Regions from separate parts of the Halalkalibacterium halodurans genome, predicted to be linked through region 3. Evidence: riboswitches for the same ligand, from Rfam matches in the RefSeq annotation. Region 3 holds a riboswitch; each other region holds the start of a gene.
The links. Region 3 has a riboswitch for cobalamin ahead of metE (5-methyltetrahydropteroyltriglutamate--homocysteine S-methyltransferase). Riboswitches for the same ligand answer to the same signal wherever they lie in the genome.

Region 1 (8,125 bases), 1.2 Mb from region 3:
AATTGTAAACATTTTCGTCATCGAACGAACGACGATGATCCCTTCGTTTGCAGCCGCTTGAGCGGTAAACGTAATCGGAACTTCCATAAAATCATAAAACGCTTCGTCAATGACAAGAGTCGTTCCAAACTGCTTTGCAAGCTCTAACAGTTCGATGAGCTGCTCTTTACGATAGGCGACACCCGTTGGATTGTTCGGATGGCATATAAACAGGAGGTCTGTCCGCTTGAGCACAGCGGTCATACGGTCTAGATCAAGAGACCATGGAGGTGGTAGCATAATCCGTTCGACCGAACAATCATTTGCCAAGCACGCCTCTTCATACTCTAAAAACGTAGGTTCAACAATGGCCACTCGCTGCTTATGCCATAGCTGGGCAATCGTATAAATGATTTGCGCGGCTCCATTCGCTACAAGCACACTGGAAGGAGGTACATGTTCTTTTATGGCAATCGCACGGGCTAACTCGCTTGCCTCTTGGTCTGGGTATTGGGTAAACAGTCCTTGATCTAGCTGTTTCCTCAAGTAAGCTAGTAACTGTGGGGGCGGGCCGAACGGGTTCGTATTGACACTAAAATCAATGGCCTCCCCAGTCAAACTTGTCCCCATTTGGGCAGCGAGTGTTTTTGGGTTAGCGCCATGATTAGGTAATCGCATAAATGAATCCCCCTAACAGAAATAAAAAAACAAGAAAGCCGAGCACCGTTCGATTCATAATCGCGATCGATTCGTCAATGTCCTTAGCGGTCATCGCCTTTGTTCCGTATCCCATTTTCGCCCGCTCCGAGGTCATTCCTTGATATGTATTCGTTCCCCCTAAAGTCACATGGAGGAGCAACGCCATCGCCGCTTCACCCCAGCCACTGTTTGGGCTCGGGTGTTTCTTCGCTTCCCTCGCAAGCATCTTTAAAGATTGACCTAACGGTGCTTGGCGCCTTTTTCGATGAAGAAGAAGCATCAATACACCAGTGATACGACTCGGAACCCAGTTCAGAACATCGTCAAATTTAGCGGAAGCCCAACCGAAGTCGCGGTAGCGCTCATTTTTGTAACCGACCATCGAGTCGCACGTGTTCGTGGCTCGGTATAGAAGGGCTAAGGGGGCTCCACCGATCAAGGCATAAAAAAGAGGGGCCGTTACTCCGTCACTTGTGTTTTCAGCAACCGTCTCAATCGCACCTCGGGCGATCTCTTTCTCATCTAGTTGATCAGTATCTCGACCGACAATATACGATAGCTTCCGCCTAGTCTCTAACAAGTTTCTGGTTGCTAAGGGACGAGCAACTTCTTCCGCCGCCTCTTTTAATCCTTTGGCCGCAATCGTTGAAGCAATCAATAGAGCTTCTACTATGACACCGAGCAGAAGGTGGACTTGATAGGACAACCATACGAGAGCAAGGGATAAAGCTGTCACGATCAATAAAACCGTTAGGAGCAGCAGCACGCCTTTTTCTCGTCTCCACCTACCACAATTCCATCTTCTCTCGAAATAAGTGATCAACTTCCCCATTCCGACGACAGGATGAGGAAGCCACTTCGGATCACCTAGCCACTTATCAAGAATAAAGGCACTAACGATCGCGATTACGTGACAAGCGATCATCGTTCAAGCCTCCGCTTTTCATTGTCTGTCACCGCTTGAATGGTTGCATCGTAGACGAGCTTTCCGATCGCTTGACCGAGCGGAGTGATTGTTCCCGCATAAGGGAAGTACGTCCCGGTCTGTGAACTTGCGATCATAACACTGTCAGTGGATGTACCCGTCGCAAGAGTCCCTGTTACAGGATCGAGAATCTCCTTCTCCGCAAGCGCTCTCCCTTTTGCTTCTGTAGCTGTCATCAGCGCTTGGACATAGGCGGCATCAGGCAGTGTTCCTTCAATGAACACCCACGTATTGATCGTTCCGACCGTTGCCTCATTTCGCTTGCGAAGATGAGCTTTGGCAGCATCCACTGCATTTGATATTCCGGCCGTCACAAACACTCGTACTTTAAACGATTCATAAGTCGCTTCGGTTATGGCAACATCTTCAAGAATAGCGGCCGTCATCATCCCTAACGCATCGGTTCCATCGACCCCTACATTTGATAAAAACGTTTGAAACTCCAGCTCCACATCATCACAATAATAGTCTTTTGATACATGCCTGTTCACAAACGTTTGATGCCATTTGAACCCTGCCCCTAATACAGCAGATGATAACGTTTTCCACCTTATGGAGCTTGTCACCTTAATTAGTTGCTCGGAGGTAAAAACCTCAAGCTCAGAAATAGGGGAGCTTGGTTTGCTTCTTATTGCCGCCGGCTCAAATGTGACGAGTGGCCTTGGAATCGTCGGGTGTTCGTTGCGGCGAATTTTCGTTTCGTAAACGTTGGCCAGCTGGTGTTCGGTCATCACTTGGCGTGGGCTATTAAGATCGACCATCCGTCCCTCATTAAGAAGCAATACGCGATCACAATAGAGGCTCGCCATATTCAAATCGTGCAAAATGGCCACAACAGTCAACTGGCGCGTTCGTGTCCAGTCTTTCAACGCATCGAGTAACTGCATTTGGTGCGAAATATCGAGATGATTGGTCGGCTCATCAAGCAAAAGGAGATCAGGCTCCTGGCAAAGGGCTCGGGCAAGCAAAGCTCGCTGGCGCTCACCTCCGCTCAACGTTTGTAACGGCTTATTGCGAAACTTCCACGTATCAGTTTGCTCCATCGCCTCACGGATGACTCGTTCATCTTCTTGCGATTCGGAGGCAAGCCAACCCTTTTGATGGGGATAACGCCCAAGAGCGACCACCTCTTTTACTTTATAAGCAAAGGCGGTGTCGGCTGTCTGGGGCAGCACGGCCATTTTTTGTGCCAGCTCTTTTGAATGATAATCGGCAATGGCTTTTCCTTGTAGGGTGATCGTCCCTTCCGAAGGTGACAACAGGCCGCTCACAGCCTTCAACAATGTCGTTTTCCCACTCCCGTTCGGACCAAGAATACCGAAAATTTCACCTTTATGAACTTGGAACGAGAGTTGCTGAATAATCGGTGTCTTTTCATCATAGCCAACACTTACATTTTGTGCATCAAGCATATGGTCCAACTCCTTACGAGAGCAGTTTTTTTCGCTGTCTGATAAGCAATAATCCGAAGACAGGTGCGCCGACGATCGCAGTGATCACACCAATGGGTAGTTCGGTCGGTGCAATGACTGTCCGTGCGAATAAATCCGTTAAGGTAAGAAACCCAGCACCGATCATCATTGATAAAGGTAATAAGTGGCGGTGGTCGGGTCCAGCTACTAATCGGGTGATATGAGGAATAACCAAGCCGACAAAGCCGATTGTGCCTGAGACAGCAACAGCTGATCCCGTTAAAATAGAAGCCGAGATCAGGATCATATATTTACGCCTTTTGACGTTTACCCCTAAATGTTTGGCTGTTTCCTCTCCAAAGGCAAGGGCGTTTAGTTCCTTGCGATTAACCATTAACAAAAGGGCCCCAAAACAAAAACAAGGGACGAGCAATTTTACATAGTCCCAGCCCCGCATCGACACACTGCCTAAGAGCCAACCGATAATTTGTCGCAATTCCTCTCCTGTCAACGCAATCATGAGCGAAATGAGTGCCCCTAAAAACGAGCTAAATATGATTCCAGCTAAAATAATCGTCTCTGTTGACATGGAGCGCTGAACGAGCCTTGCAAACATAATCACGAGGAACAAGGTGGAAAATCCTGTAATGATCGCAACGACCGGTAGCGTAAAAAAGCCGAGAATCGGCAATTGAACGGCAAAAAACAGGACAAAGACGGCTCCTAGTGCTGAGCCTGACGAAACGCCGAGTGTATACGGATCAGCTAATGGATTTTTTAACAACCCTTGAAAAGCCGCCCCTGCAAGTGCGAGGCTCGCGCCGACAAAAGCAGCGAGCAATACACGCGGTAAGCGAATGTCGACTACAATGCTCACCATTGTTTGGTCGACTCCACTGTCTACAGGCAAATGAAAGACGTATTGTCCAATAATCGCCAAAATGGTGAAAAAGGGAAGCTCCACACTTCCCTTTCCGATGCTAATGATGATGGCGACGAACAAAAAGATTGCGCTCGCTCCATACACGAAAAGCAAATTATTCCGCAAAAACGTCTGGATAAATGAGTTCCGCAAGCTTCTCTGCCCCTTGTACAAGTCGTGGTCCTGAGCGAGTCACTTCGTCTGAATGAACATCGTACACTCGCTCGTTCTCTACTGCAGGCACGCTCTGCCAGCCGTCACGCGCCATCACTTGTTTCTCTGGATCTTCAACGTAATAGCCATATGTTGTTATGATCACATCCGGTTGGAAGGCAACCGCCTCTTCCTCTGAGAACTGAACCCAACCTTCCACATCTCCCGCGGCATTGTCCGCGTTGATCAATGTGAGCATTTCATCTAAGAAGGTCCCTTTCCCTGTTGTATAGATTTCAGGCTCAGGAGAAACTTCAACCCAAACGTTTGCACGCTCTTCGTCTGTGATCGCCTCAGCCTTTTCAGCTAGTGCAGCAAAGCCTTCCTTCATGTCGCTAATGACGGTAGCTGCTTGCTCATCAGCACCTGTTGCTTCACCAATCATCGCTATCGAGTCGTACACTTCATCAATGCTAGACGCATCATGAACGACAACGACCGTAACTCCCGCTTCCCGAAGTTGGTTTAAACCGCCTTCGGATGAATGGGCACCTGATCCGTGGCTAAGGACAAGATCGGGCTCGAGTGCTAGCACTTGTTCTACGTCGAACTCCATACCGCCGACGCTCTGAATATCCTCAACTTCTTCCGGATAGTTGTCAAAATCAGTGCGGCCGACAACGGTGTCCCCTTTATCGATCGCAAATAATGTTTCGGTAATGCTCGGAATTAACGAGACGACTCGTTCTGGCTCTTCTTCAATCGTTACTTCATTTCCTAATGAATCTGTAATCGTCCGTGGGAATTCCCCACCCGCTTCTTCCTCTACTACATCTGTTCCTTGGTCATCCGCTGGAGCTTCAGGCTCGTCCGTGGTTGTGCCACACGCCACTAGACCTAGCGTCAAGAGCAAGGCCAGAAGCCATAACCGTACATTCGACTTCATCTACTGATCCCCTCTTTTCTCTATCGTACTAATCAATGGCGCTCGTCGCTGAAGGTGGTGGGCCACTAGCATAGAAAACTTGGCTTGTCGCCTAACCTTAATGGAAGTTAAACTTTCGTAAGTGAAAAAGAAAAACACTCCCTTCAGAGTGTTTTTGCAAAACCAGTCTAGATCCCATGCTATCTCCATGAAATCAAATGAACTGCTTCACCTTTTCCTCGAAGGCTACACACTCAAACTGAAAGGCAGGTCTCCTGACTTATGTTCATCGAGTACTTGCCCCCCTTCCCGTCGCTAGACAGTGGATCTTGCAAGCCTCTCCCATTTACAGTGGCGGGACCGTGTCGGATTTTCACCGACTTCCCTTTTCACGCTCAAACATTGAACGACCCTTCAGCGCGATATACGATTCATTGATAAGTCGTCTTTATTATACAAAAAATAACGCAAAAGAACAGCGTTTTTGCAAAAATCTACTCTTCCTGAACAGGCGGTGTAGACATTTTTTTCTTTCGGCGAACGAGAATGATCATGACAACTGCAATGACGATCAGTGGAAATAAAATCGGCGAAAACCCAATTAGCAAAACGACAAGCCCAGAGAAAAAGGCGATGATTCCATTTGTCGTATCCATAAATAGTTTCTTTGCGTTTGCCCACGTGTTTAACGTGTTTTGTCCTTGTAAGCTTCCTACCTCGATCCCACGATCTCTTATGGAAATGGTCATGGAAGCATATCGGACACGATCCTCTAAATAGTTCATCCGACCGACGAGCTGTTCAATCTCCTCCTGAACTTTCCCAAGATCATTGGAAACTTTTAATAAGTTTTCCGTTGAATCGGCTTCTTCCAAAAACGTGATTAATCGTTCTTCCATCACTCGCTTTGACTTAAGCCTCGCTTCTAAATCAACATATTCCTCCGTCACATCACTACCGCTTAATTGTTGATAATGAATGGAAAGACTCGTTTCTTTCACTTCTTGAACAAAATCATCTAACCGCTCTTGTGGGACTCGCGCCACAAGATAACCAGACGTATGACCGTCTTCATGTTCATTTTTAGACGATTCCACAATAAATCCACCGAGAGATTGAGCAGTCGACGTAAGCTGCTGCTCTGCCTCATCATACGACTCTACCTCTACCTCCATGTCTCCAGTGTAAATGATCATTCGTTCCATTCCCTCTGGAACAGCACTTCCTCTTTCCTCCGTCTCAATTTCCGTATCTAATTCTACCTTTTCAAGTGCAGCTTCTTCCTCCATTCCTTCCTCTGAGACCGAATAATCGGTAGCTACATTCATATCGGCACCCTCCATATTCCCCGCATCAAACATTTCCATTTGCTCCGTATTGCTGCAACCTACGATGAATAATAGAAGCATAACACCGATGAGGCTCCCTACAATTTTTTTCATTTTCGTCATGACCCCCTCTTTTTATTGTGAAACGAATCATTCAGGAAAAGGGTTCCATCCTTTTTACAAACATGTTACATTGAATGAAAAAAGGAGAGAGAGTCATGACCATCGTGCACGCTGAAAAGAAAGATGCAAAAGAGATTCATTCCGTGCTTCATCAAGCGTTTGACGAATATCGTTACGCCACCCCACCGACCACTGCCTTACGAGAAGCGGTGTCCGATATCGAACAGGAATTAACATCAGGCACCCAAGTCCTCCTTTATAAGCATAACGATAAATGTGTAGGGATGGTAAAGTTTGTGGTTCATGATAAACAGCTTTATTTCTTCCGACTTTCCGTTATACCAGAAGCCCGAAACCAAGGAATTGCCCGCCGGCTCATAGACCATCTCATGACACTTGCGAAGGAACAAAAGTGTGCAACGGTTGTTTGTAAAGTGAGAGCGGACATGGCGCAAAATGTGGCTTTCTACGATTCGTTAGGCTTTGCGAACACAAAGGAAGAAATGATGGAAAGATCGGATGGTGCAAGACTTAACGTAATCACGATGGAGTATAAACTAGGAGGGAGATGAGAAGCTTGATTCGATCATTAATAGTCGAACAAGAATGGCTTGAGGCTTTCCCCCTCATCCGTCAGCTTCGTCCTCATTTAACCGAAGCTAGTTACTTAGAACTTGTCCATGAAGCGACAAAAAACGAAGGCTATCGAATGTTTGCCTTGGAGGTGGAAGACACCCTCTGTGCTGTCATTGGCTTTATGCCACAAACAACGCTTTATAACGGAAAAAGCATTTGGGTAACTGACCTTGTCACAGATGAACACCATCGATCAAACGGATACGGGCTCATGTTACTGGCTCATGTGGAAGCATGGGCCAAAACAAAAGGATACGAAGCCATTTCCCTGTCATCCAATGTTAGCCGAACCGAGGCCCATCGGTTTTATATGGAAAAAGGCGCTTACGATAAAGTGAGCTATGTTTTCAAAAAACGATTATAGGGGGAAAAAGAAGCTGACCTACGCATGAGAGAGGCGTTTGTCAGCTTCAATGTTTCTTATGGAACAAGATTATTCCTGTCGATTCTACAAAATGGTACGAGCATTCGGGAAAAAGGCTGTAAAGGTTGTCCCTTCTTGTTGTTTGCTGTGGACACTAATTTCTCCACTATGGGCATCAACAATATTTTTGACAATGGCAAGTCCAAGCCCAGTCCCACTTCTTCCTCTCGTCCGTGCTTTGTCCGCCTTATAAAACCGCTCGAATACGTACGGTAAATCTTCTTCCGGTATTCCTGTTCCTGTATCCGTTACGTCAATTTTCATACCGTTTTCCATCACATGACACGCGAGTTGCACCGTACCGCCTGGGTCGGTATGCCGTATCGCGTTAGATAGAAGATTGGTGAGAACTTGTTCGAGCCTGTCTGGGTCGACCTGAATCCGTTTCCCTTCATCCCCTCGATAGATGAAATCAAGGGTTAGTTGTTGTTCTTTCGCGAGTCCTTGGAACTTTCTTGTGATCCGTTCACAGAACGTTTTCACTTCAATCTCTTCATAATTTAAATCGATGTGGCCTGCTTCCATTCTTGCCAAATCGA
Region 2 (8,125 bases), 190 kb from region 3:
AATGATTTGTTCTCTTAATTTAGACCAATCCACCAATGACAACGCCATCCCATCTTCCAACCGCTCGCCTTGGCCTTTCATCCTTCCTATTTCCAAGAGATTTAAATCCTCAACATACGACACCATGTTTTCCGAAGTCAGAAACTCCTCCACTCTTTCGCTCTCTCCATTAACCGTAAAGTCATACACAGAGGACTCGCGATTATATAAATCACTTCCTGAATTCAAAATCGTCGAGGCACCATCGGCGATTAAAATGATCGACAATGTGATAAGAATCGATGTGACGGCAACGGAGGTCGAACGATTCGCGATGTTCTCCTGAAACTGCCTTATTGTAAAGGTGTGGAGCCCTTTCGTTGATTTACGCTCAGACAATCCCGCCAAGAAACCTAGTATTTTTGCAAAACCTCTCATAAAAAAGATCGTCCCCAAACTTCCGAGAGCCAATGCGATAAACATAAGCAACCCTGCAAGCTCCTCAAAATGAGCTAAAACACTCCAGTAGGCCATACCTAGAAGGGCCACACCAATTAAAAGATGGATGATGTTCCCTTTCACGTGTCCCATGTCGGTTTTCTTATCCATCTGCTCATAAAGTAACTGATGGACTTCTTGTTTAAATAGTCTGCCGCCAAGAATGACTAGCGCGACAAACTGGATGAATAAAAAGCCGATGATCGTAAAGAAAATCGCGCTTAATGACAAGGTCATTTGATGACCGATAATGCCCTGTCCCACTAATTTAGAAACGGTCAAGCTAATGATTTCTGCCAAAAATCCGCCGATTAAAATCCCACCAACGAGTGCAAAAATGGATGTTATGAACCCCTCTGCTATAAGCTGAAGAACAAGGCGTTCCTTGCGCATTCCTAACATGAGATAGAGCCCGAACTCTTTACTCCTTCGATTTAATTGGTACTGATTAGCAAATAAAATTAAGAAAAATAATAAAAATAACGCAAATAGATAAACAATGGGCATTAAGGCTAACAGTTTATCAATCGCATCACTTTCAAACTCCCTTAAGAATAAAATAATATCTTGTTTCCCCAAGGAAAGAATAATATAAAACGAGGCGACTGCGGTTATAAGGGTTGCAAAATAGATTAAATTCTCCTTACGGCTACGTTTCGCATGACGATAGATCAGCTTAGAGAACATTGGCGCTTCCTCCTCCAAGCTGAGCTAGTACCGTTAAAATTCTTTCATAAAATTTCTCACGAGACTCTTCTTGTTTGCGACGTAGTTCGTGAAAGATGACACCATCTTGAATAAAGAGGATTCTAGAGCAAAAGCTCGCTGCATTAGGGTCATGGCTGACCATTAAAATCGTTCTTCCACTACTACGATTAATACTCTCCAACTTCGTCATTAACGTTCTTGCGGAGCGTGTGTCCAATGCCCCTGTCGGTTCGTCCGCCAGAACGATATCTGGATCAGAAATCAAACAACGCGCGGCGGCGACCCTCTGCTTTTGCCCACCAGACATCTGAGATGGGAATTTATGAAGAATATCTGCAATATCTAAAATACTTGCCAGCTCATCTAACTTCACACGCGCTTTTGTAAAATCCACTCCATGAATGGCTAATGGTAATAGGATATTTTCTTGTCCCGTTAGATTATCCAGCAATTCAAAGTCTTGAAACAAATACCCGATTCGACTGCCACGATACTTCGCTAAATCCTTACTATCAAACGCACTGATGTTTTTTCCATGTAAAAGAACACGTCCCGAGGTGGGTTTAATAATCGTAGCAATGCAGTTTAATAATGTCGTTTTGCCAGAGCCACTTGGACCCATGATTCCTAAGAATTCTCCTGGGAGAATGTCAAAATTAACACCCTTTAACGCTTTTGTTAGATTGTTTTTCTTTCCGTAGTTTTTTTGTAAGTCTTGAACCTCTAGTAATTTTCCGTGACTGGCCATGTGAAACTCCCCTTTTCTATCATCATTTTCGGAAATCATCATCCACCGGATGGAGCTATTCACATTTTAACCAGTATGACAGACGAAAAACACTTACACCTAATGTAAGGAAAACGGAAGGGTTGATCTAATATTCTTAAAGATTTACGCTATAGAGCTTACAATAAAAAAACGGCCTCATAGAGACATCCTGTCCTAAGAGACCATTCTTTTAAGCATATCTGCTCGAATCATTCGATTTTAAAACGACCCTTCAAGTGACAACTTCTAATGTATTAATCGTCACCCCACGTTGATTAGAGAGAGTCGGTACCTGTAAAGAAGGAATACGGCCTAGCCATCCCAACGATGACTGTTTCTACTGCTCCTTGCCAACATCCTCAATGGCACCAGACACACCAGCTTGCTCAAATGTCGCCATTTCACGTGCAATTCGGATGGCTGACCTTACAATCGGAAGGGCAATGGCCGTCCCGCTTCCTTCCCCAAGACGAAGATTTAGATTGACGAGTGGTGTTAAGCCTAAAAGTTTGTTCACACAGACATGACCAGGCTCCACTGATTGGTGGGATGCAATCAAATAATGCACACATAGGGGTGCGATTCGAACCGCTGTTAGGGTAGCCACAGCCGTGATGAAACCGTCGACTAAAACAGGGATTCGCCATGCTGCTGCGCCTAGTACAATCCCTGCAAGACCTGCTATTTCTAATCCCCCTACTTTGGCTAAAACGTCAATCGGATCTGCTGCGTTGGGCTGGTTGACTTCAATGGCCCGCTTGATCACAGCGACCTTTTTTTCTTTTCCTTCATGACTTAGACCTGTCCCAAAACCAACGATTTGCTCCACCGGTACCTGCTCGAGTGCAGCGAGCATCGCACTGCTTGCCGTAGTATTTCCGATTCCCATCTCCCCAAGCGCTAGCAACTTAGCTCCATTCTGTATAGCTGCCTGTGCAACATCGATCCCTACCTCTATCGCAGCAATGGCTTCTTCTCTTTCCATGGAGGGGCCTTGCGCCATATTATTTGTTCCATGGCGTACGTTTTTGTTGATTAAACCCGGAAGCTGCAACGTGCCATTGACACCAATATCAACAACCTGTACCGAGGCATTTGAGACACGTGACAACACATTGATCGCTGCCCCACCTGTAATGAAATTATGAACCATTTGCTGAGTAACTTCTGATGGATAAGCTGAAACGCCTTCAGCGGCTACGCCATGGTCTGCCGCCATTACGATTACGGTGGCAGGATCAATTTCAGGCTGGGTGTGACCCGTAATGCCCGCTATTTTAATCGCCAATGATTCTAATAAACCTAAACTCCCCAAAGGTTTCGTCAGAGTGTTTAAATGTTGTTCCATTTGTTGCTGTGCTTTTGTGTCCAACCCATTGATTGAACCAATCGTTTCCTTTACTTTTTGCATGATCCTTCCTCCTTTGATGGTAACTCCCGACCACACAAAAAACCCCAGCTTAAATAAGCTGAGGGTATGCCATGCCTCATCAATGACAGCGCATCTTCTTAGGCAGGTCTCCTGGCTCCGATTCATCGCATGCTACACCTTCCCAGTTTCCCAGTGGTATTGTAGCAGCTCCTCGACTACAGTGGCGGGCTCCGCGTCGTTTTAAAACTTCCCTATTCTCCTACAAATGAGGCACCTAAGAAGCCTATTAAACTGTATTACTACACTACAATTAAATCATAAAATCATTCGGTTAACAATCCGTCACATTAGCAAATAGTCCCCAGTTCTGGAATACTCAATAAACCTTCTATTCACTTATCTTGCTAATTAACTTCTGTCGATTTTACATCATTCTCAACCTTGGAAGGAAAAGCCTTTCCGCTTCGTTTAATCTTTTGGTAAAATTTAAAGAGTGGTTAAAAATCGTAAGAGGGAGAATTTAGATGATGACAACCCCTATTTATGTAGTAGACGCTTTTACAAATCAAGCTTTTAAAGGGAATCCAGCAGCCGTCTGTGTTCTTCCTACTTCACGAGATGATATTTGGATGCAGCATGTTGCTTCGGAAATGAATTTATCCGAGACTGCTTTCCTCCACCCTTATCAAGATGGATACTCATTGAGGTGGTTTACACCAAATACAGAGGTCGATTTGTGTGGACATGCGACTCTGGCAAGTGCCCGTATTTTATGGGAACTGGATCACATAAGCGCGGAACAGCCCATTACATTTTATACTAAAAGCGGAATACTTACTGCTAGTAAACGCGGCGAATGGATCGAATTAGATTTCCCATCTGAACAACCAAAACAGGAAAATGTGTATCCTAATGAACTGATTGATGGATTAGGCATTCAACCGTTATATGTTGGCCGAAACCGATTTGATTATTTAATTGAAATAGACTCTGAACAAAGGTTAAAAGAATTAAATCCTAATTTTTCACTATTAGAACAAATCGATACTAGAGGAATCATTGTAACAAGCAAATCGACATCAACTGAATACGATTTTATTTCAAGATGCTTCTTTCCAGCGGTAGGTGTGAACGAGGATCCTGTTACAGGGTCAGCCCATTGTTGTCTAGGTCCATACTGGCAAGAAAAATTAAACAAAAACGAATTTCTTGCCTATCAGGCTTCTAAAAGAGGAGGCATCCTAAAAATCAAATTGCAACATGATAGAGTTTTCTTATTAGGGCAAGCCATCACAGTATTGAGAAGTGAGCTCCTCCTTTAACTCGTAACCTATTCATCCATGAATGATGAGATGATTTAATCATCCGCAAGAATTTAAAAAAGGTAAAAATAGTGCAACATTAGAGGAGTGACAGTGAGATGAAAATAGAGCATGTAGCAATCTGGGTCAAAGATTTAGAAGCTATGAAAACATTTTATGTTAAGTACTTTAATGGACATGCAAACTCAAAGTATCATAATAAAGATAAGAAATTTGAATCTTACTTTCTAACGTTTGACGGGGGTGCACGTTTAGAGATTATGTGTCAGTCAGGTATCGATAAGCCGGATCAGGACGATCGGATGGGTTGGGCTCATATTGCCATTTCTCTGGGGAGCAAGGAGGCCGTCAATCAGATGACAGGCCGCTTACACAATGACGGTTACCGCCTTGTTAATGGTCCTCGTGTTACTGGGGACGGCTATTATGAGAGTGTGATAGAGGATCCTGAAGGCAACTTCTTAGAATTGACTGTGTAAAAAATATCGCGCCCTTTAATGGAGCATCGTTCTTGATTACCGTGCTGCATTGATATTCCCGGCTTAACCGTTCTCCTATAAAAACGTGCATTTCTATAGGAGAACGCCATAAAGGCATGGTTAATCCCTGTAGTGACTTTTCCTTAAAGGGTGATTACCCGATCGCATCGGTCGGCAACTTCAGGATCATGGGTAACGATCACAATCGTCATTCCTTCTTGGTTCAATTGGCATAACAAATCAAGAATGACATTGCGGTTAGCCATATCAAGTGATCCTGTTGGCTCATCAGCTAACAACAAGTCGCACGGCCGTAACAAGAGGCGTGCAATAGCCACACGTTGTTGTTCCCCTCCTGATAGCGAGTGGACTTTTTTATTTAGTTTGTTAAAGAGACCGACTTTTTCTAACACTTCCTTTTTCTTTTGTTGTTTGAATGTACGTGATCCCTTTATAAGTTCGAGCGGGACGTCGAGATTTTTCGAAACCGTTTCATCATCCATTAAAGCAAAGTTTTGAAACAAGTAAGCGATTTTGCTTTTACGGAACTGCAATGCCTGTTTGGAATGGTATGCTGGCTTGTTCTTGCCAAAAAGCCGCACCGTGCCGCGATCTTCTTTTTCTAACAGACCAATAATGTTTAAAATCGTTGTCTTTCCTGAGCCGCTTGGCCCTGTAATCGCGATCATTTCGCCACGATCAATGGTTAAGTTGAAGTCACGGAGCACCGTTTCTGAATGAAAAGATTTGCTGATGTCAGTCAGTTCTACGATTGCAGCTGCCATTCGTTATTCCCCCTTTAATACGCTAACTTTGTTTTTCTGCTCGAGCCTCATTAACACAACAGACGTGACCACCACTTCCGTCAAGAAAAGGACAAGTACGACGATCGCCAAGTATTGGGTCCCACTATGGCGGTAAAGGGCAATGCCTAAAATGACGACCCATGTTGCCAACGTCCAAAACAGGACATTACGGTAAGCACGAAACAGACTGTGGCCGAAAAGGCGCCGCAATAGAAAGCGTTTTTTGTGTTGTGCGAACAACAAATGGCTTGATTGCACAATCATAAACAGGGCGATTGTTGCCGTAAGCACAAACAGGATCGTATCAAGTGTTAGTGCCCGTTGGATCTCAGTAATGTCTTTTTGTGCTTGTTCATTAACGGTCACCAAGTGTTTGGCATTGTCATCAAGCTGCAAGTCGCGCAAAAGCGGAAGATAGTGTTCATAGGTTTTCGCTGTATTTTGGTCCAACAGTTTGACTTTTAGCGGATCATTTCCGACTGAGCCACGAAAGAAATCTCGTTCCATTGGATAGCTGTTATTCTCCGTAAGGACTTGTATGATAGGGTCAACAATTAGATTGCCTTCGTTTGGGAAGACATAGAGATTAAAGCTAAACACTTCTTGAGACGAAGCGAGCCAAATGATGTCAAACGTTTGCTCTTGCAAGTGGGAATAAGACTCTGCTTGATATTCGGGCATCGTTGCCCAATACGCATAATCTTCTTTAAAGTAAGCAATAATATCTTCTTTCTGGTCCTTATATTGCTCAGGAACCAATAACACACGATTGGTTTCTTCTTCCTGAATGGCAATACGTTTATTATTCTCATCTACTAGCGGAAAAGCTTGTAAATAGTTTGGGTTCACTCGTATTGAACGAATATGTTCTTGTGAATATTCCGTAGCCATTCGCAACCATTCTTCTTCATAAAGTACTGCATCTATATAGAGAGCGCCCACAGCATTTAGCACTGGATACAAGCTCTTAGTTAAGGAAATATCTGTTTGCCATAAGCCACTCTCCTGGTTCATTTCTTCTTGGTCGTAACCGATAGAATGGGGATAAAATTCGCCGTAATCTTTACCGAACGCCCAATCGGTCATCGAGTTACGCACTTCTTCCATTATTGTCAGGCGATCCGCGATTTGTAGCAAAAAAACAATGACAGAAACGAGGGCGACCACCTTGGCTACTTGGCTTACGATTAAAAACAGCTTCGTTTTCGTGTTGTTTTTAATGCTCTCGATTAAGGAAGAACGACTGCTATAAAACACAAACAAAAAGGATATCGCCAGCAGAAGCAGGAATGGCCATGATCCGGTAACCATTGTAGCGAAGAGATAGCGAGGTTGCCAGCCAAACAAGGCAAAAGCCAACAGGGGCAAGAACAACAAATAAAAAGCAAAAAAACCTCCACAGGCATTGCCGATCAATCGTCGCCATATCTTAAAAAGCGAAAAACCGTGCATGCTATAAATCGCGACTGTTTTGCCGTTTCGCATAATGTAAAACATGAGCATCAGCCCTGTTATTCCCCAAAGCGTCCATGCTAACGTTTTCGGAAAGGTAGGATCAAATGTTGTGCTCACATGACTAGGCTCTGTTTGAACAGCAAAATCATCGACTGTTAACGGTTCAAGCTCTTCCACATAGTCTTCAAGGTAATGGTTGAATAAATCGGCAAGCGTGGCGGAAAACTGCTCTTTCGTAACAGTACCAGCTTGTTCCACTTGATAGGTAGCATAGGGCGAGACATAGTTAGGAAACTGGTGCAACGGCCTAACCGTTCGTGTATGTGTCTGGCTCAATGTTTGTATCGTCCCTTTGATTTCCTCAACGTCTTCCTTCGTTCGCCGAGAAGACAAGATCAAGTCACCATCACGGGTATCTTCACTCGTTAAACGAGAGCCGTGTCGAAGTGGAATCGCCTCTAGAAAGGGGCTTTTTTCTGTCAGCAAGGCAAACGTCGTCAAGGCAATCTTGTCGCCTTCCCCAAGGAGTTGGACATCACGCAACAAATTTACCTGATGATGGGTAGCTGCTTCCTCTAACACAGACAACACAATATCAGGCCCTAACAAATCGATTCGTGGAATCGTAACAGCAAAATCAGCATACGCTGCTGCCGACCATGCGTGCACTTCTTTGTCTGTCTCCAGTAAATACGAAACATAAGCCGAAAACAGAAAAGAAGCAGCCAAAAAAACGA
Region 3 (8,125 bases):
ACAAGATTAAAATTTTGAAAGATCATTCCAATATCTCTTCGCATCATACGTAGCTCTTTTCCACTTGCTGAAGTGATCGATCGACGATTAATCATAATGTCACCATCGGATATATCGATCAAACGATTCATGGCACGCAATAAGGTCGATTTACCCGCTCCAGATAAACCGACAATCGCGACAAATTCCCCTTTTTCAATCGTTAAATTAATATTGTCTAACCCTATTACTCCATTCGGATACACTTTTGAGACATTCTTCAGTTCAATCATAGAAATCCAACTTTCTAATAAGTAGTTAAGTCGTAAAATGAGAAAGCTTGGTTCACCCAAGCCGTAAATGGCGGGTGCAATTTTTTCTTATCCTTCATCTTTTACAGAAGCAAAGTCCTTAAAGAGGAAAAAAAGTTGTTCAAAAGGGAGCTCTCCCCCCTTTTGGACAACCTCAAGATCGTGAGCCCCTAGAGATACGACCTATTAATAGACTAATAGAGAAAAGTAATGAAGTGAAAATCAGAGATTCAGTAGCCTTTATTCGCCTTGAACACGCTCCGCATAGTCACGAACGATATCAAAGGTAGCATCTTCTGATTCGGTATAACCTTCATGCGTATAGATATCACGAATAATCTCTAGACCTTCTTCAGATTGACCAATTTTAATAAAAGCTTGCTGGATCTTCTTTTTCCACTCATCGTCCATATCGGATCGGACAGAAATCGTGTCATTTGGAATCGGCTCTGTGAACGAAATCACCTTTGTATCTTCAAAAACAGTCGGAAAATCACCCGCAACAACATTACGCGCATCTTGGAAAATCGCAGCAACATCTGCCTCACCGTTTAAGACAGCAGTAACTCCTGCATCATGACCTTGGAGAATGAGCGGATTCACATCTGTTAAAGGATCGATCCCTTCGTCTAACAAAATCGCGGCAGGCCAAACGTATCCCGCTGATGATGTGTAGTCCTGGAAGGCGACCGTTTTCCCTTTAATATCTGCAATCGATTCAATATCAGAGTCGGCACGGGCAATAAACATCGACAAATAGTAATCGACTAGCTCATCTGTTGGTGAACCATCCTCGTTCACTCCAAACCGTTGCGATTGCAAGATAACCTCTGCTGCACCGTACTCATCGTGAGCTTGTACATAAGCGTTTGGCGGCAGGAAACCGACATCAACCTGACCAGAAGCCATCGCTTCAACGACCGTATTATAATTAGTTGATACACTAACTTCCACATCAATTCCTAATTCATCTGATAACAGATTCTCAAGCGGCTTGGCTCTAGCCTCTAACGTTTCAGCATTTTGCGATGGAACGAACTGAACCATTAACGATTCAGGTACATAGGCTTCACTATCTGTACCGCCAACCGCGTCCCCTTCGCTCACTTCACTGTCCGTGGCACTTGAGCCACATGCAGTTAAAAATAATGAGGTGGCTAGCAATAAAGATGCCCCTGCTTTTTTTAATCCCATGATGTACGTCCTCCATATGAAATAGATTTTTTAGAAAGACCAGATATGTACTGTTCATTCAGCCTTTTCATGAAAAGTGTACCACGCAAGAAGTAACAGTTATTTTTTAAAAATGTAAATTATGTAAGGGTTTTGTATACAATTGATTAATGTTTCAACTCTCGATTTACTGCTCTGAACGATGCCACTCGCAAAAAAATATATTACATTAAAATAGCAAAAACAGAGTAGAATACTATGATTTATTGGATTAGAGCTTGATATAAAGGGGTTAGGAGGAAAGAAACTGATTAGGTTTTCGCTTATTTCCTACTTGACAAATCGGCTTTCCTCCGTTAAAGTGGATTAAAATTTCATCGTTTGGGAACAGGTACGTTAAGTCACATGATAGACTTAATGTTTAAAAGGGAATCCGGTGCAAATCCGGAGCGGTCCCGCCACTGTCATAGCTGAGTTGTAACGATATTGTCACTGACCGTTCATTGGTTGGGAAGACTGTTGCAATGTTGACGCTAGAGCCAGGAGACCTGCCTGTTCTAACAGCACTGCTTTTACCTACGGGAGATAGGGAGGTGTTTCAAACATGTTTCGTTGCATCCAACGAAGGATATTTTTACCACTCTCCCATATTGGTAAAAATATCCTTTTTATTTTACCTTTTTACTCTATCACTTCAAGGAGGAATTTTACATGTTGACTAGCAATCTAGGATACCCACGTATTGGCGAAAACCGCGAATGGAAAAAAGCACTTGAATCGTTCTGGGCAAATGACACCACTGAAGAACAATTGCTCGCCACAATGAAAGAGCTTCGCCTCAATCATTTACGCGTGCAACAAGAACAAGAGGTTGATCTCATTCCTGTTGGTGACTTTACCCTTTATGACCATGTGCTCGATATGGCCGTAATGTTCGGAATTATTCCAAAACGATTCTTACAACAAGGTGATACGCCGACACTCTCTACTTACTTTGCTATGGCACGAGGAAGCAAAAACGCCCAGGCGTGTGAAATGACGAAGTGGTACAACACAAACTACCATTACATCGTTCCTGAGCTACATGATGCTGCACCACGCTTAACGAAAAACGCTCCACTTGAGGCCTATTTAGAAGCAAAAAATGAATTAGGCATTGATGGAAAGCCTGTCATTCTAGGTCCATACTCATTTGTAAAGCTAGCCAAAGGCTATGAAGAGGATAAGCTTCAAGAGACGATTCAATCATTGCTACCGCTTTACATCCAGGTCATCCAGGAGCTCGTCGATGCAGGTGCTCGTTCCATTCAAGTGGATGAGCCATCCCTTGTTACCTCCATTTCAGCACGAGAAATGGCGCTTGTTACACGTATTTACGAGCAAATAAACGAAGCGATCGCCGATGCACCACTCTTCCTACAAACGTATTTTGACGCGGTGACTTTTTACGAAGAGGTCGTCTCTCTTCCAGTGAAGGGCATTGGTCTAGACTTTGTTCATGGTGGGGCAAAAAACCTTGAAGCTCTCCGTACGTTCGGATTCCCTGAAGATAAGGTGCTTGCTGCCGGAATCATTGATGGACGCAACATTTGGATTAGCAACTTACGCGAGCGCCATGAGCTTGTTCATCAATTAGAACAGCATGTAGCGAAAGATCGTCTTGTATTGCAACCATCATGCAGCCTTCTCCACGTACCGGTTACAACCAAGCGTGAGGAAAAACTCGACCCAACGTTGCTAGGTGTGCTTGCATTTGCTAATGAAAAACTAACCGAGCTTCACACATTAAAACAGCTAGCCGCAGGAAATGAAGCTGAGGTGAAAGAAGCGCTTGAGGCCAATGACGACGCTTTAGCCGCTCTCGAAAAATCAGGCTGGCGCTCTGGAGCAGCAACATCTCATAACCTTGAAAACAAAAAGCGCCCACAATCCTTTAACGAGCGCCGTCCGGTTCAAGAAGAAAAATGGCAGCTTCCTCTTCTTCCAACGACAACGATCGGAAGCTTCCCGCAAACAAAAGATGTGCGTCGCACAAGATCGTTATGGCGAAAAGGGGAGCTATCGACAGTCGAGTATGAGCGGACGATGAAGTCCTACATTGAAAAGTGGATCAATATTCAAGAAGAGCTTGGCCTCGATGTACTCGTTCACGGAGAATTTGAGCGCAACGACATGGTTGAATTTTTCGGTGAGAAGTTAGATGGCTTTGCATTCACAGCCAACGGTTGGGTGCAATCATATGGCTCCCGCTGCGTCAAGCCGCCAATCATTTATGGAAATGTGAGCTTCACCGAACCAATGACGGTAGCAGAAACCGTGTATGCCCAATCGTTAACGGACAAACCGGTGAAAGGCATGCTCACAGGCCCTGTCACGATTTTAAACTGGTCGTTCGTTCGTGATGACTTACCGTTAACTGTGATTGCACATCAAATCGCGGAGGCCCTCACCCATGAAGTGACGGCATTAGAAGAAGCGGGTATCGAAATGATTCAAATTGACGAACCGGCGATTCGTGAAGGTCTGCCATTAAAAGCTGAAGATCAGCAAGAGTACTTAGACTGGGCCGTGTCCGCCTTCCGTGCGAGCTGCGCCCATGTGAAGGCAACGACGCAAATTCATACTCATATGTGCTACAGCGAATTCCATGAAATGATCGAAGCCATCGATGATCTCGATGCAGACGTCATTTCCATCGAGACATCACGAAGCCACGGAGAAATGATTAGCGCGTTTGAAAAGACGACGTATGAAAAGGGAATTGGGTTAGGGGTCTACGATATTCACAGCCCTCGCGTTCCTTCAGAAGAAGAAATGCTAAATGTCATCCGCCGCGCGTTAACGGTCTTGCCAGCTAGCCTTTTCTGGGTTAACCCTGATTGTGGCTTAAAGACTCGCGCGGAAAAAGAAACCGTAGCCGCCCTTAAGAACATGGTAGCTGCCGCACGAGCTGCACGAGAAGAGCTAAAAACGAAAGCTTAATCCTCTCACGAAAGGGGTAAGGATGAGACAAGAAATCATCTACTTCTTAGAGCATACGACGGATGCTGCCGTCATGAAGAGGGTCATCGACAACCTTGACCATAAAGGATTATGGATGTTAATCCAGTATTTAGAACGGACGAATCAACAGACAAAGCAGAAATGGCACGAAGCACTGAACGCTCATTTACGCTTGTCTTAGACGAGTGCTGCTCTAATAAAGGCGTTAGCCGCGGTGGCTAACGCCTTTATTTTTTACAATCCTACCTTTTCGCTTCGTCGCTCCAGCAAGATGACGTCCCGCCACACACCCTCTCGTTTTGCAAGTCGTTCCCGCTTCCCCACTTCGCGGAATCCTAACTGGCGGTGTAGCTTGAGACTGGCCACATTTTCAGGGAATACAGACGCCTGCAACGTCCAATACCCTTGCTTTTCACTTTCTTCTACAACGGACGCCAGAAGCTTTCGCCCGACTCCCTTTCCTCTTCCTGTCGAGCCAACATAAACGCTGACTTCGGCTACTCCTTGATAAACACAGCGACTGGAGACTGGGCTCAAGGCTACCCAGCCAACGACCTTTTCTTTAATCTTTGCCACAAAACGGCAGCTTTTCACATGACCGGCATCCCATTTCTCCCACGAAGGGGCTTCCGTTTCAAATGTGGCATTCCCTGTTTCTATCCCTTCTCTGTAAATGCGTTCTACCTCAGGCCAATCGTTGTCTGTCATTTCGATTATCCGTATACTTTCCACTGTGCTTCTCCCCCTTCAAGCTAACATTTCATGTATCACACGAGCTAACGCTTTTATGCCGTATTCGAGCCTTTCCCCTGTTTCGTATGAATAGGAAAGACGAATATAAGAATGCTTCAAGCCTTCATAAATCGTACCTGGATGAATTAAGACGTTATCTTTTAAACAGCGGTGGAAGACACGGTTCATATCAACCGGGTGTTTTAATTTGCACCAAATGTAAAACGAACCGGAGGGCCGATTCCATTCCGCTAGCTCCCCCATATGCTCCTGCAACAATTGAAGCATCGCGTTTCGCTGATTTTTCAGCTTGTCTCGCACAAACTGGGCATGACTCGTAAACCAATCATTATTCGTTAACCATCTCTGTGCGATCGCTTGGGAAATGGAGCTCGCCCCATAATCGGTCTGCATTTTCATGTCTGCCAAACGGTGGATAACCGGCTCTGGACCGATGACCCAGCCGACTCGAAGACCAGGGCTGATGATTTTTGACATGCTCCCGAGATAGAGAACATTCCCTGTTTGATCGAGTGATTTTAACGGAGGTGGTGGAGCCGCATCGAACCAAAGCTCCCGGTATACATCGTCTTCAATGATTGGCAGTTGAATCGCTTGGCAAACATGTAGTAGCTCCTTTCGAACAGCGGTGCTGTACGTTACATTCGTTGGATTGTGGAACGTAGGAATCGTATAAAACATTTGCACATCTTGTTGCCTTTTGTATTGTCGTAAAACGTTCGGCTTGTGTTGCACGTCCGCTAACGGCACCTGGACCCCACGTATGTTCGCTGACGTAAGTATACGTAACGACATTAAATAGGACGGGGACTCGACAGCCACACGTGCCCCTGCCTGAAACAGTCCATTCGTCATAAGGGATAGAGCTTGGAGTGCTCCCGAAACAATTAAGACGCTTGACGGAGATACGTGAATCCCATATTTTGAGACAAATTCGCAAACCGCTTCTCGTAAAGCAAGCGAACCCTTCGCCTCTTCATAGCTTAAATGGCTTGCTTCAAGAGAGAGGGAAGCAAGCACTTCTTCTGTTTGCTTAACAGGAAGTAACCCTTTTGCTAGCTCTCCTGTCCCAAGGCGTACGACTTCCTCGGAAAACTCCGCTTCGTTGATCTTTTGTACATACGTTTTATTCGGCTGAAACACCCCACCTGATACGTATTGCTGCCAATCTGGAGACGTAGCCGCAATGACGTTCCACGTGTTGTTGACAACTTTTGTTCCTTTCCCCTGAACACTTTCGACTAAGCCATCTGCCATTAATTCTTCATACACTTGGACAATCGTGCTTCGATTAACACCGAGCAGGTTTGCCAGTTCCCGTTGTGATGGCAAAAGGGTACCTACCGTCCACTCGCCGCCCTCGATTCGTCGCTTAAGCTCTTCTTTAATTTGCAGATAGATTGGAACGTGGCTTGAACGATCAGGCTTCCAATCCAATTTCATACTTCTCACCTTCATTTCAATGAACTGGTTGGCCTCGAGCTAGGCGAACTGGATGATGACAAACGACCGTCGCTTGCTATGATGATGTCGACTTCACTTTTAGGAGGGTTTACGATTGGATTCATTTTTACATGGTTTTCTTCTCGCCTTCGGTCTCATTTTGCCCATGGGCGTACAGAATCTATTTATTTTCACCCAAGGGATGACGCAAAATAAGCTTCGTCGCGCATTGCCAGCTGTCATGACCGCCTCGATTTGCGATACGATACTCATTATCGTTTCAGTGCTGGTGATGGCAGTAGCTGCCCACCTCGTCGAGCGGTTCGTTCCCTTTCTGATCATCGGAGGGTTCGTTTTCCTCCTTTATATGGGCTGGGTCATTTGGAACAGCACCTCAGCGAGCAACGGTAAGGTAGCACCATTTACAGCAAAAAAACAAATGTCGTTCGCCTTAACCGTTTCCCTGCTGAATCCCCACGCACTCCTCGATACCCTTGGGATCATCGGCACGAACTCGTTGCTCTATGAAGCAGCAGACAAATGGTCGTTTACATGTGGGACAATCGTTGTCTCATGGCTTTATTTTTGCTTGCTCGCTTGGATCGGTCGGTGGTTTGGCCAGCTTCAGGCGATTCAGAAATATGTAACCTATCTTAACCGACTATCTGCTCTCCTCATTTGGGGATTAGCGTTTTTGATGATTTTCCAGTCGCTGTGAGACGATCGAGCGGATTTCAGAGATGTCTTCCACGAGGACATCTGCTGAATCCAGTTCATCCTTAGTCCCATATCCATACAAACAACCGATTGTAACTAGCTTCGCATCAGCACCTGCTGTAAGATCTGATGATCGGTCCCCCACCATCACGCCCCCCTCAATCCTATAGTCACGAACTAACTTTGCCACCAGCTCTGTTTTAGAGGCCGTCTCAAACCGGTCGGCACCGTAAATATCTTTCAAATAAGAGGTGAAGCCATAGTGGTCGACGATCGCTTGTAGATACCGCATGAACCCGTTACTTGCCACATACAAGTCATAACCTAATTGATACAATTCTTCGAGCGTCTTGCCTACATTCGGATAAAGCTTTCCGTGATCGAGACGGATTTCTTCTAATAAAAAATCCCAAAACGCTTGATCGGCTACCTGACGTTCCTCATGAGAGGCACTTGGCATGATCGTTTCCCAAACAACGTGCATCGGCGCCCCTAAGATTGCTAAGTATTGTTCAATCGGGGTCTCTCCTTGCCAGCGATCGGTTTGGCGTAAGTAGTCGAACGTTTTTTCTAACGCCCCTTCCAACACGGAATCGGTTTGAAAGAGCGTGCCATCCATATCAAATATAATGGTCGTCATTGTCAGCTTCCTCTCTTAATTTTTGCTAAAGGCCACTTGAAGACCAATAAGCGCGAGTAACCCGCCTTTTATACGATGCATTTGATTTTTTATAAATGAAGAACGC

Region 1: linked by a shared signal. The riboswitch ahead of FED51_RS08600 (ABC transporter substrate-binding protein) and the one ahead of metE (5-methyltetrahydropteroyltriglutamate--homocysteine S-methyltransferase) in region 3 are both predicted to bind cobalamin.
Region 2: linked by a shared signal. The riboswitch ahead of cobT (nicotinate-nucleotide--dimethylbenzimidazole phosphoribosyltransferase) and the one ahead of metE (5-methyltetrahydropteroyltriglutamate--homocysteine S-methyltransferase) in region 3 are both predicted to bind cobalamin.

What each region holds. Positions count from the first base shown of each region.
Region 1 is NZ_CP040441.1:1,736,865-1,744,989, reverse strand. Features, by position in the region: gene cobD (threonine-phosphate decarboxylase CobD) at 1-657, opposite strand, end outside; gene cbiB (adenosylcobinamide-phosphate synthase CbiB) at 644-1,603, opposite strand; gene FED51_RS08610 (heme ABC transporter ATP-binding protein) at 1,600-3,075, opposite strand; gene FED51_RS08605 (FecCD family ABC transporter permease) at 3,089-4,150, opposite strand; gene FED51_RS08600 (ABC transporter substrate-binding protein) at 4,113-5,096, opposite strand; cobalamin riboswitch at 5,324-5,505, opposite strand; gene FED51_RS08595 (DUF4349 domain-containing protein) at 5,570-6,517, opposite strand; gene FED51_RS08590 (GNAT family N-acetyltransferase) at 6,622-7,098, shown strand; gene FED51_RS08585 (GNAT family N-acetyltransferase) at 7,095-7,526, shown strand; gene FED51_RS08580 (ATP-binding protein) at 7,611-8,125, opposite strand, start outside.
Region 2 is NZ_CP040441.1:313,347-321,471, reverse strand. Features, by position in the region: gene FED51_RS01695 (ABC transporter permease) at 1-1,164, opposite strand, end outside; gene FED51_RS01690 (ABC transporter ATP-binding protein) at 1,154-1,933, opposite strand; gene cobT (nicotinate-nucleotide--dimethylbenzimidazole phosphoribosyltransferase) at 2,292-3,365, opposite strand; cobalamin riboswitch at 3,450-3,619, opposite strand; gene FED51_RS01680 (PhzF family phenazine biosynthesis protein) at 3,851-4,648, shown strand; gene FED51_RS01675 (VOC family protein) at 4,747-5,127, shown strand; gene FED51_RS01670 (ABC transporter ATP-binding protein) at 5,271-5,912, opposite strand; gene FED51_RS01665 (bacteriocin-associated integral membrane family protein) at 5,916-8,125, opposite strand, start outside.
Region 3 is NZ_CP040441.1:499,640-507,764, reverse strand. Features, by position in the region: gene phnC (phosphonate ABC transporter ATP-binding protein) at 1-272, opposite strand, end outside; gene FED51_RS02525 (phosphate/phosphite/phosphonate ABC transporter substrate-binding protein) at 531-1,484, opposite strand; cobalamin riboswitch at 1,836-2,033, shown strand; gene metE (5-methyltetrahydropteroyltriglutamate--homocysteine S-methyltransferase) at 2,175-4,445, shown strand; gene FED51_RS02515 (hypothetical protein) at 4,468-4,647, shown strand; gene FED51_RS02510 (GNAT family N-acetyltransferase) at 4,701-5,189, opposite strand; gene FED51_RS02505 (aminotransferase-like domain-containing protein) at 5,214-6,662, opposite strand; gene FED51_RS02500 (LysE/ArgO family amino acid transporter) at 6,778-7,380, shown strand; gene FED51_RS02495 (HAD family hydrolase) at 7,348-8,019, opposite strand; gene FED51_RS02490 (LysE family translocator) at 8,035-8,125, opposite strand, start outside.